2 regions of the Dyella agri genome follow, and region 1 is predicted to be linked to the other one. Evidence: riboswitches for the same ligand, from Rfam matches in the RefSeq annotation. Region 1 holds a riboswitch; the other holds the start of a gene.
What was found. Region 1 has a riboswitch for S-adenosylhomocysteine ahead of ahcY (adenosylhomocysteinase). Riboswitches for the same ligand answer to the same signal wherever they lie in the genome.
Positions count from the first base shown of each region.

Region 2: another riboswitch for S-adenosylhomocysteine. It lies ahead of ISP14_RS16305 (ATP-grasp domain-containing protein); the one in region 1 lies ahead of ahcY (adenosylhomocysteinase).

Region 1 is NZ_JADIKL010000002.1:98,440-102,815, forward strand. Features, by position in the region: gene metF (methylenetetrahydrofolate reductase [NAD(P)H]) at 1-153, opposite strand, end outside; gene ISP14_RS03120 (DUF3228 family protein) at 300-857, shown strand; gene ahcY (adenosylhomocysteinase) at 953-2,392, opposite strand; S-adenosyl-L-homocysteine riboswitch at 2,416-2,493, opposite strand; gene ppc (phosphoenolpyruvate carboxylase) at 2,639-4,376, shown strand, end outside.
Region 2 is NZ_JADIKL010000011.1:58,929-63,304, forward strand. Features, by position in the region: gene dinB (DNA polymerase IV) at 1-130, opposite strand, end outside; gene ISP14_RS16295 (YybH family protein) at 285-764, shown strand; gene ISP14_RS16300 (gamma-glutamylcyclotransferase family protein) at 786-1,136, opposite strand; gene ISP14_RS16305 (ATP-grasp domain-containing protein) at 1,136-2,041, opposite strand; S-adenosyl-L-homocysteine riboswitch at 2,061-2,138, opposite strand; gene ISP14_RS16310 (COG4280 domain-containing protein) at 2,283-3,032, shown strand; gene ISP14_RS16315 (hypothetical protein) at 3,032-3,238, shown strand; gene ISP14_RS16320 (hypothetical protein) at 3,260-3,589, opposite strand; gene ISP14_RS16325 (APC family permease) at 3,702-4,376, shown strand, end outside.

The DNA of each region.
Region 1 (4,376 bases):
GTCGCCGGTGTAGCTCAGCGTGGAACCGCCGGCGCCGAAGGTCACCGACGCGTACTCGGGTTGCCAGGCCTTCAACACCTGCGCGGCCTGGTCCAGCTGAGCACGCTGTTCGTCGGTCTTGGGCGGGAAGAATTCGAGGCTGATGGCGGGCATGGGAGTCCTTCGGAGCTGCTTCGGGTAATTTTATACGTTCATCGCGATGAAAAGATAGATGTCCAAATGCCAGGCACGCCACGAGCCGGGAAATGACGGGTTTGCGGCATGCGCTAGGCTGGCGCCCTTTCCCTGCCGGCCGCGCCATGTCGATTGTCCTTACCCCGTTCGCCCGAGCCCGATTGTTCCCGCGCGAGCCGCGCGGCAACACCATCCAGGACTGCACGCCCGAAGCCTTCGAGCGTCGCTTGAACGACGAGCCGCCGCAGCGCGTGCTGGATGGCTACGCACCGTTCTGCAAGCTGCACGTGCACCGCAACTGGACTTCGACGCGCTGCCTCACGGTGCCGATCACTGACGCCAACCGGCATCGGCTGCGCAGCGCCTACGAGGCACGCACCAAGGCCGAGCTGCCGGTGCTGGTGCGCTGGTTCGAAGGCGTGGAATCGCCGGTGGCCAACTGGCTGGTGGTCATCCTCTACAGTCGCGAACAACTGGCGAAAGAAGGCGAGCCTATCGACGCCGACTGGGGCATCGTGGGCTGCATCTACACCATGGAGCCGGAGGAAATTCCGATGGCGCCGATCACCATGATGCGCAACGCGCTGGGCGTGGAAGAGGGTGGTTCCGGCGTGCCGCTGGACCGCGAGGCGTACCGGCGCAGCGTGGCGTTCTGGGAGAACAACGCGAACTGGCGGCCCTGATCAGTCCAGGCCGTTCGCATGGCTGCTTGCATCCACGCAAAAAAAACGGGCGCCTTGCGGCGCCCGTTTGGTTTCCACTATGCCGGAACCGCCGATCAGTAGCGGTAATGATCCGGCTTGTACGGGCCTTCCACCGGCACGCCGAGGTAGGCGGCCTGCTCGGTGCTGAGCGTGGTGAGCTTCACGCCGATCTTTTCCAGGTGCAGGCGCGCGACTTCCTCGTCCAGCTTCTTGGGCAGGATGTAGACCTTGGCGCTGTAGGCGTCCTTGTTCGCCCACAGGTCGATCTGCGCCAGCGTCTGGTTGGAGAACGAGTTGGACATCACGAAGCTGGGATGGCCGGTGGCGCAGCCCAGGTTCACCAGGCGGCCTTCGGCGAGCAGGAAGATCGCGTTGCCATTCTTGAAGGTGTACTTGTCCACCTGCGGCTTGATGTTGAGGCGCTCGGCGCCGCTGGTGTTCAGCGCGTCGACCTGGATCTCATTGTCGAAGTGGCCGATGTTGCAGACGATGGCCTGATCCTTCATGGCCTGCATGTGCGCCAGCGTCAGCACATCCTTGTTGCCGGTGGTGGTGACGTAGATGTCGCCGCGGCCCAGCGTGCTCTCGACGGTGTTGACCTCGAAGCCTTCCATCGCCGCCTGCAGCGCGTTGATCGGGTCGATCTCGGTGACCACCACGCGGGCGCCGTAGGCACGCAGGCTATGCGCGCAGCCCTTGCCGACGTCGCCGTAGCCGCAGACCACGGCCAGCTTGCCGGCCAGCATCACGTCCATCGCGCGCTTCAGGCCGTCGGCCAGCGATTCGCGGCAGCCGTACAGGTTGTCGAACTTGCTCTTGGTCACCGAATCGTTGACGTTGATCGCGGGCACCAGCAGCTTGCCGGCCTCGGCCAGCTGGTACAGGCGGTGCACGCCGGTGGTGGTCTCCTCGGAGACACCCTTCCAGTCGGCGACGACGCGGGTCCAGTAGCCCGGGCGCTCCTTGGCGACGCGCTTCAGCAGGTTCTTGATGACCTGCTCCTCATGGCTGCCGGAGGCGCTGTTGACCCAGCTCTCGTCGCCCTTTTCCAGCTCGTAGCCCTTGTGGATCAGCAGGGTGACGTCGCCGCCGTCGTCCACCACCAGCTGCGGGCCGAGGAAGCCGCCCTTGCCGTCGGGGAAGGACAGCGCGTCCAGCGTGCAGTCCCAGTATTCCTCCAGCGTCTCGCCCTTCCATGCGAACACCGGGGTGCCGGTGGCGGCGATCGCGGCCGCGGCGTGGTCCTGGGTCGAGAAGATGTTGCACGAGGCCCAGCGCACGTCGGCGCCGATATCCTTCAGCGTCTCGATCAGCACCGCGGTCTGGATCGTCATGTGCAGCGAGCCGGTGACGCGCACGCCCTGCAGCGGCTTGGCGGCGGCGTACTTGCGGCGGATCGACATCAGGCCCGGCATCTCGTGCTCGGCGATGTCCAGCTCCTTGCGGCCGAAATCGGCGAGGCTGATGTCGCGGATCTTGTAGTCGTGGCTGTTTTCTTTGAGTGCGGCGTTCATGTGTTACTCCGGTTTCGATGGGGACAAACCGGGCGCCGTTGCTGAAAGAAGCCGTCGAGCCTGGCCGGGAACAAGTCACGGTCGCAGCGCCCCTCGACGGGAAGGGGCGATTATAGCGTCGCAGATGCGGACATGCCTGCGGCGCGACCGACCGCCAGCCGGTCGAAGGGTTTTGCGGCATTGCAGCAAAAGTGTCACGCATGCGCTAGGCTTGGGATTCCGCCCCTGCGAGCCGATGTCGTCGCGATGAACGCTTCCCGCAGTTCCGAGCCCGCCTTGCCCGATGCCCCGCTGCGCGACGACGTGCGCCGACTCGGTGCTCTGGTCGGCCGCATGTTGGCCGAGCAGGTGGCGCCGGCCTTCCTCGACGAGGTGGAGCGCGTGCGCGTCGCCGCCATCGCGCGCCGGCAGGAGGGCGCGCCGCTGGCCGGGCTGGCCGATCCGCTGGGCGGGCTGGATGCGTCGCACGCAGAAGCGTTGGCGCGCGCCTTCGCCACCTACTTCAACGCGGTGAACATCGCCGAGCGCGTGCATCGCATTCGCCGTCGCCGCGACTATCAGCGCGAGGGCGGCGCGCCGCAGCCGGAATCGCTGCGCGACGTGCTGGAGCAGCTGAAGGCGCAGGGCGTGACGGCGGACGAACTGCTGGAATGGCTGCTGCGGCTGGAAGTGGAACCGGTGTTTACCGCGCACCCCACCGAAGCGGTGCGCGCCTCGCTGCTGGAGAAGGAACAGGCGATCGTGCGCGCGCTGGTCGACGGCTTCGACGGCGGCCGCACGCCACAGGAGCGCGGCGAAGACGAGGAGCGCATCCACATGGCGCTCACCGCCGGCTGGCAGACCGCCGAGGCTTCGCCGGTGCGTCCCAGCGTGCAGGACGAGCGCGACCACGTCGACTTCTATCTCGCCGACCCGATCTACCGCATCGTGCCGGCGCTGTACGAATCGCTGGCCGAAGCGTTGCAGGAGGTCTACGGCGTGGCGGTGCCGCTGCCGCGCCTGCTCTCTTTCGCCACCTGGGTGGGCGGCGACATGGACGGCAACCCCAACGTGGGCGCTGACACCATCGCCGCCAGTCTCGCCAGCCAGCGCACGCAGGTGCTGGAGCGCTACATCGCCGACGTCTCCGCGCTGGCGCGCCTGCTCAGCCAGACCGAGGGCCGCGTGCAGGTCGACCCGCGCCTGCGCAAGAGATTGGACGACTGCCGCACACGCTTCCCTCAGGCTGCGGAGCGCATACGCCCGCGTTACGCCGACATGCCGTACCGCTGCCTGCTCAGCCTGATCGGCGCGCGGCTCGAGGCGACCCACGAGGACGGGCATCCGGAGGCCTATGCCTCGGCAGACGAGCTGCGCGACGACCTCGAACTGATCGCTGCCAGCCTGGTCGACCATCGTGGCTTGCATGCGGGCGCCTATGCGGTGCAGCGGCTGATCTGGCGCGTGCGCAGCTTCGGTTTCCACCTCGCGCGGCTCGATGCGCGCCAGGATTCCCGCGTGCATGACGATGCGCTGGCCGCGTTGTTCAACGACAGCGAATGGTCGCAGCGCAGCGTGGCCGAGCGCGTGGCCGCGCTGCACGCCTACCTGTGCGGCGAGCGCGGCTTCGTTGTCAGCGAGGACAGCGTGGCGACGTCGCTGCGCGCGGTGTTCGCCGCCCTGCACGACGCGCGCCACCGCTACGGTGCGGCGGCAACCGGCCTCTACATCATCAGCATGGCGCGTTCCGCCGCCGACGTGCTGGCGGTACTGGCGCTGGCAAGACATGGTGGCCTGGTCGAGAACGCAGGTGCAAAGAGCCTTATTCCACTGGATATCGCGCCACTGTTCGAGACCATCGACGACCTGAGCAACGCACCGGACACGCTGCGCGCCCTGCTGGCCGATCCGCTCTATCGCGCCCATCTTGCCGCGCGCGGCGACCGCCAATGGGTGATGCTGGGCTATTCCGACAGCGGCAAGGACGGCGGCACGCTGGCCTCGC
Region 2 (4,376 bases), on a different contig from region 1:
AACGCGCGCCCTTCCACGCCACCACCACCGGCTTGCCGCGAAGCGTGGGGTCGTCGCGCTGCTCCACCGACGCGTAGAACGCGTCCATGTCGACGTGGAGGATTTTGCGGGGTGGCGTGGGCACAGGCATGGAAGGTAGGGACGTGCCGCGATTCTAGGGCGCAGCTTTGGCGGCGTCAGCGCAGAAGGCCGAATCTCGCCGTCTGGCATCTTGCTGGCTTGTCCGTCATCCCGGGTTATACGCTGGCTTTCGTGATGGTCCACCACCTTTGCGGAGATGTGGCATGCAGACGCAAGGCATACGCTTGATCCTCGCGCTGGGGTGTGTTGCGTTCGCTGCTGCCGCATGCGGGCATGACACGACGGGTCGGAGCGCGAGCGCCGGCGCCATGCAAGGAATCGCCGAACTGCATCAAGGAGACGTCGCGGCCACCCTCAGCCAGGATCCCGATGCCTTGGTTGCGCTGTGGACGAAGGACGGCGTGTTGCTGGGAGAGGGCGATCGCCCGGTCGTCGGCCAGGCAGCGTTGCGTGCCGCCTATGCGCAGGGAGGTTGGAAGGTGTTGAAGTACGCTCCGCATATCCAGGATGTCGCCGTCGAGGGTGATTCAGCCGTGGAGTGGGGTCGTTTCGAGGTGGATTTCCAGACGGCCGGCCAGCCGCGGACGGTCGAGCTGCATGGGCGCTTTCTGCGGGCCATGAGGAGGCAATCGGACGGAAGGTGGAGGTTCACCAGGATCATGTGGCAGAAGGACCCGCCATAGCTGCAAATGCAGCGCGCGCGGTCATTCCGCGCGTACGTACATCCATGCCTGCAAGCCGGAGGCGAGCGTGACGGCCACGCGCCGGTAATCGTCGACCTCGTAGGCGTCCGCCTGCGCCAGTTCCTGTGGCGTCAGGCGGAACACCATGCCGCGCACGCGATCCGCCGCGTCGTCGCTGCGGATCGCGATGGGATGGTGCGCGGCGCCGCTGGTGGCCACGACTTGTGCATCGCGGATCGCCAGCTGTTCGAGGCGATAGCCGGGCAGCTCGTCGGGTAAGCCGTCGAGCCGCCGGCCGAAGGTGGCGAGCTGCACCGCTGCGTCCTGCAGGGTGCCGTAGGAGAACAGACGCTCGCTCGCGGCGCTATCCATCAGGCGTTTTCCGTCCTGTGTCCTGCCTTCGAGGTCTGCAGCGATTCCAGCCGCGCGGCAATGACGCGGGCGTTGCGCTCGGCGGCATCGGGTCGCCCGGCAAGAAACAGGAAGGGCTCGATCAGCTCCAATTCCATAAGCAGGAATTGCCCATCCACGACCACGCCGTCCACCCGTGCGTATTCGGCGTCGCCGTTGCCCAGCGTCGCGCAGGTCGCCAGGGCGTGCCTGGCGGCGGCGAGCGTGGCTGCGTCGGGTTCGATGGCGTCGGTGCGTCCGCCGAATTGGCTCTGCACGCGATAGTCGCCTGCGGCGGGACGCTTGATGACGGCATGGCTGAACTTGCCGCCGAAGAACAGCAGCGACCATTCGCCGTCTTCGACGATGGCCGGCACGAAGGGCTGCAGCAGGTATTCGCCTGGCGGCAGCTCCGAGGCGGCACGGTCGAACGCGGGATCGCCCACCGTACCGCGTACCGTGCGCCAGGCGCCGCCACTGACGCACGGCTTGACCACGACGTCGCGACCTGGGGATGCGGCAAGCGCCTCGTGCAGGACAGCGCGCGAGACGAGCTGGGTGGGAATGGTCGGTACGCCGAGCGCTTCCAGCTGCAGCAGGTAGCGCTTGTCACTGTTCCAGCGCATCAGCGCGACGGGGTTGATGGCTGGCACGCCGGCGTGTTCAAGCTGGCGCAGCCATGCAAGGAATGCGTCGTAGTGTTCGAAGTAATCCCAGATGGTGCGTATCAGCACGGCATCGAAACGCGTCCAGTCGATAGCGGGATCGTTCCACACGCAAGCCTGCGGCTGGATATCGAGTGCCGCAAGCGAAGCCGCCAGGTGGGCGTCGTCGGGGTGGATGGTCGGGTAGGCTGCCGAAGTGGCGATGGCAAGCTGGACAGGCATGGGTAACTCTCCAAAGATCATGGAAAGGGCGCCCTTGCCGGGGTTATCGCGAGCCAAGCGTGGCGGATCGTGATCCGTCGCAGCACCCCTTGGCCCGGACGGCACGCGGAGGAACTCCGGCGCGCCAAACGTGCGCAGTTTCCTCGCGGCCCCGTGGCGTGTCAATTTGCCAGTGCGGCATCGCCATGCACAGAAGGCGTATGCTCGCCCGGTCCGCTTGCCTGCATGAAGGCCCCGTTACGTGCTGATCCAATGGACCCATCTCGCACCGTCGATGCTGGCCTCCTTTCTCGCCTCGCTGGTGGAGTGCGTGGAAGCCTTGACCGTGGTGCTGGCGGTGGGCGTGGTGCGAGGCTGGCGTAGCGCGTTGGCGGGCTGCGCGACGGGATTGCTGGCGTTGCTGTTGCTGGTTCTGCTGCTCGGCCACGCGCTTGCGCGCGTCCCGTTGCACGGCTTCCAGTTGGTGGTCGGCGCCCTGCTGCTGCTGTTCGGCATGCGTTGGCTGCGCAAGGCGGTGTTGCGCGCAGCGGGCGTGCTCGCCTTGCATGACGAGGATGCGATCTACCGGCGCGAGATGCAGGCGCTTGGTGGGCAGGGCAACGCGCGCCTTGGCCTGGATAAGCTCGCGTTCCTGGTGGCCTTCAAGAGCACCGTGCTCGAGGGCGTCGAGGTGGTCTTCATCGTGCTTGCCATCGGTGCCGGCCGGGCCGAGTTGTTGTGGCCGGCCAGCCTGGGCGCGCTGGCTGCGCTGCTGGTGGTGGCGGCCTTGGGCGTGGTGCTGCACCGGCCGCTCGCGCGGGTGCCGGAGAACACGTTGAAGTTCGCGGTGGGCGTGCTGCTGTGCGCGTTCGGCACGTTCTGGGCGGGCGAGGGCATGGGCTACGCGTGGCCGGGCGAGGATCGCGCCATCCCGGCGCTGGCGTGCGCCTTTCTCGCGGTGGCGATGCTGTGCGTGGCGTGGTGCCGGCGCACGACACGGGAGGCCGCCTGATGAGCGGGCTGCGCAAGTTGCTGGCCGAACTCTGGGGTCTGTTCGTCGACGACGGCCGCTATGCGTTCGCCATCGTGGCGTGGCTGCTGCTGGCATGGTTGGCCCTGCCGCTAATGGGTTTCGATGGCGGCTGGAACGCGCTTGTCTTCGCGACGGGTCTGCTCGCGATCCTGGTTGAAAGCGTGTTGCACCGTGCGCGGCGTTGAGTCCTGAGCCGTGCGCGAGCGCTAACCGGCGTCGTCCCAGAACACTTCGACCGCGTCGCGGTTCATGAAGCCCCATACCGGCGTACCCAGCCGTACCAGACCTGTGCGAATGCGATGGGTGGTTTCGTCGTAGGCCGAGATGCGATAGATCAGCTGGTACCTCGAAGTGGTGAACCACATCGACAACGGCACGGACAGCCAGACGGCATTGGATTTCGCCTGCAGGATGCGCAGCTTGTTGGCGCCGGCCCAGTCCTGCAGCAAGGCCTTGGCGTTCTGGTAGTGGCGCCAGCTCAGCCAGATCGCCGCGGCGATCAGCAGCAGAAACAGCAACGGTGTGGTTTTGGTCATCGCGCCCCCGAGAATTCCCCGCGCGCAGCGTGAGCCGTGCCCGGCGGCGGCGCAAGCCACCCCTGCCGACGGGGACTGGTCGAACCCCCGTTCGCCATGCCAAGGTTGCCGGATGACGACTGAAACCAGCTCCCCCGCCTACCTGCGCCGCCTTGGCGTATGGGACGGCGCGATGATCGTGATCGGCGGCGTGATCGGCGCCGGCATCTTCCGCACGCCGGCTACGGTGGCCGAGCGCACGGCATCCGGCTTGCCGCTGCTGGCGTTGTGGGTGCTGGGCGGCCTGCTCACGCTCACCGGCGTGCTGTGCTACGCGGAGCTCGGTTCGCGGCGTCCGCATGCGGGTGGCATCTACCTGTACTTGCGCGAAGCCTTCGGCACGCTGCCAGCCTTCCTGTTCGGCTGGACGATGGCGCTGATCAACTACCCCGGCAGCGTGGCCGCAGTGGCCACTACTTTCGCCGACTATTTCTGCCAGGCGGTAGGCCTGCCGCTGCTGTGGGTGAAGTCGGTCGGCGTGGCGGCGATCATATTCATCGTGGGAGTGAACCTGTTCGGCATCCGCGCCGGCGCGTTGATGCAGAACATCTTCGCGGTGCTGAAGCTGGCGGCGATCGCGCTGCTGGTGGCGGTGGGGCTGGCCCTGGCGCACGGCCATCTGGGCGGCGTGCTGGCGGTCGACACCACGCATCACGTGTCCAGCGGCGCCTTCGTGGGCGCGCTGCTGCCGGTGCTGTTCACCTACGGCGGCTTCCACTACCTCAACGATCTCGCCGGCGAGGTGCGC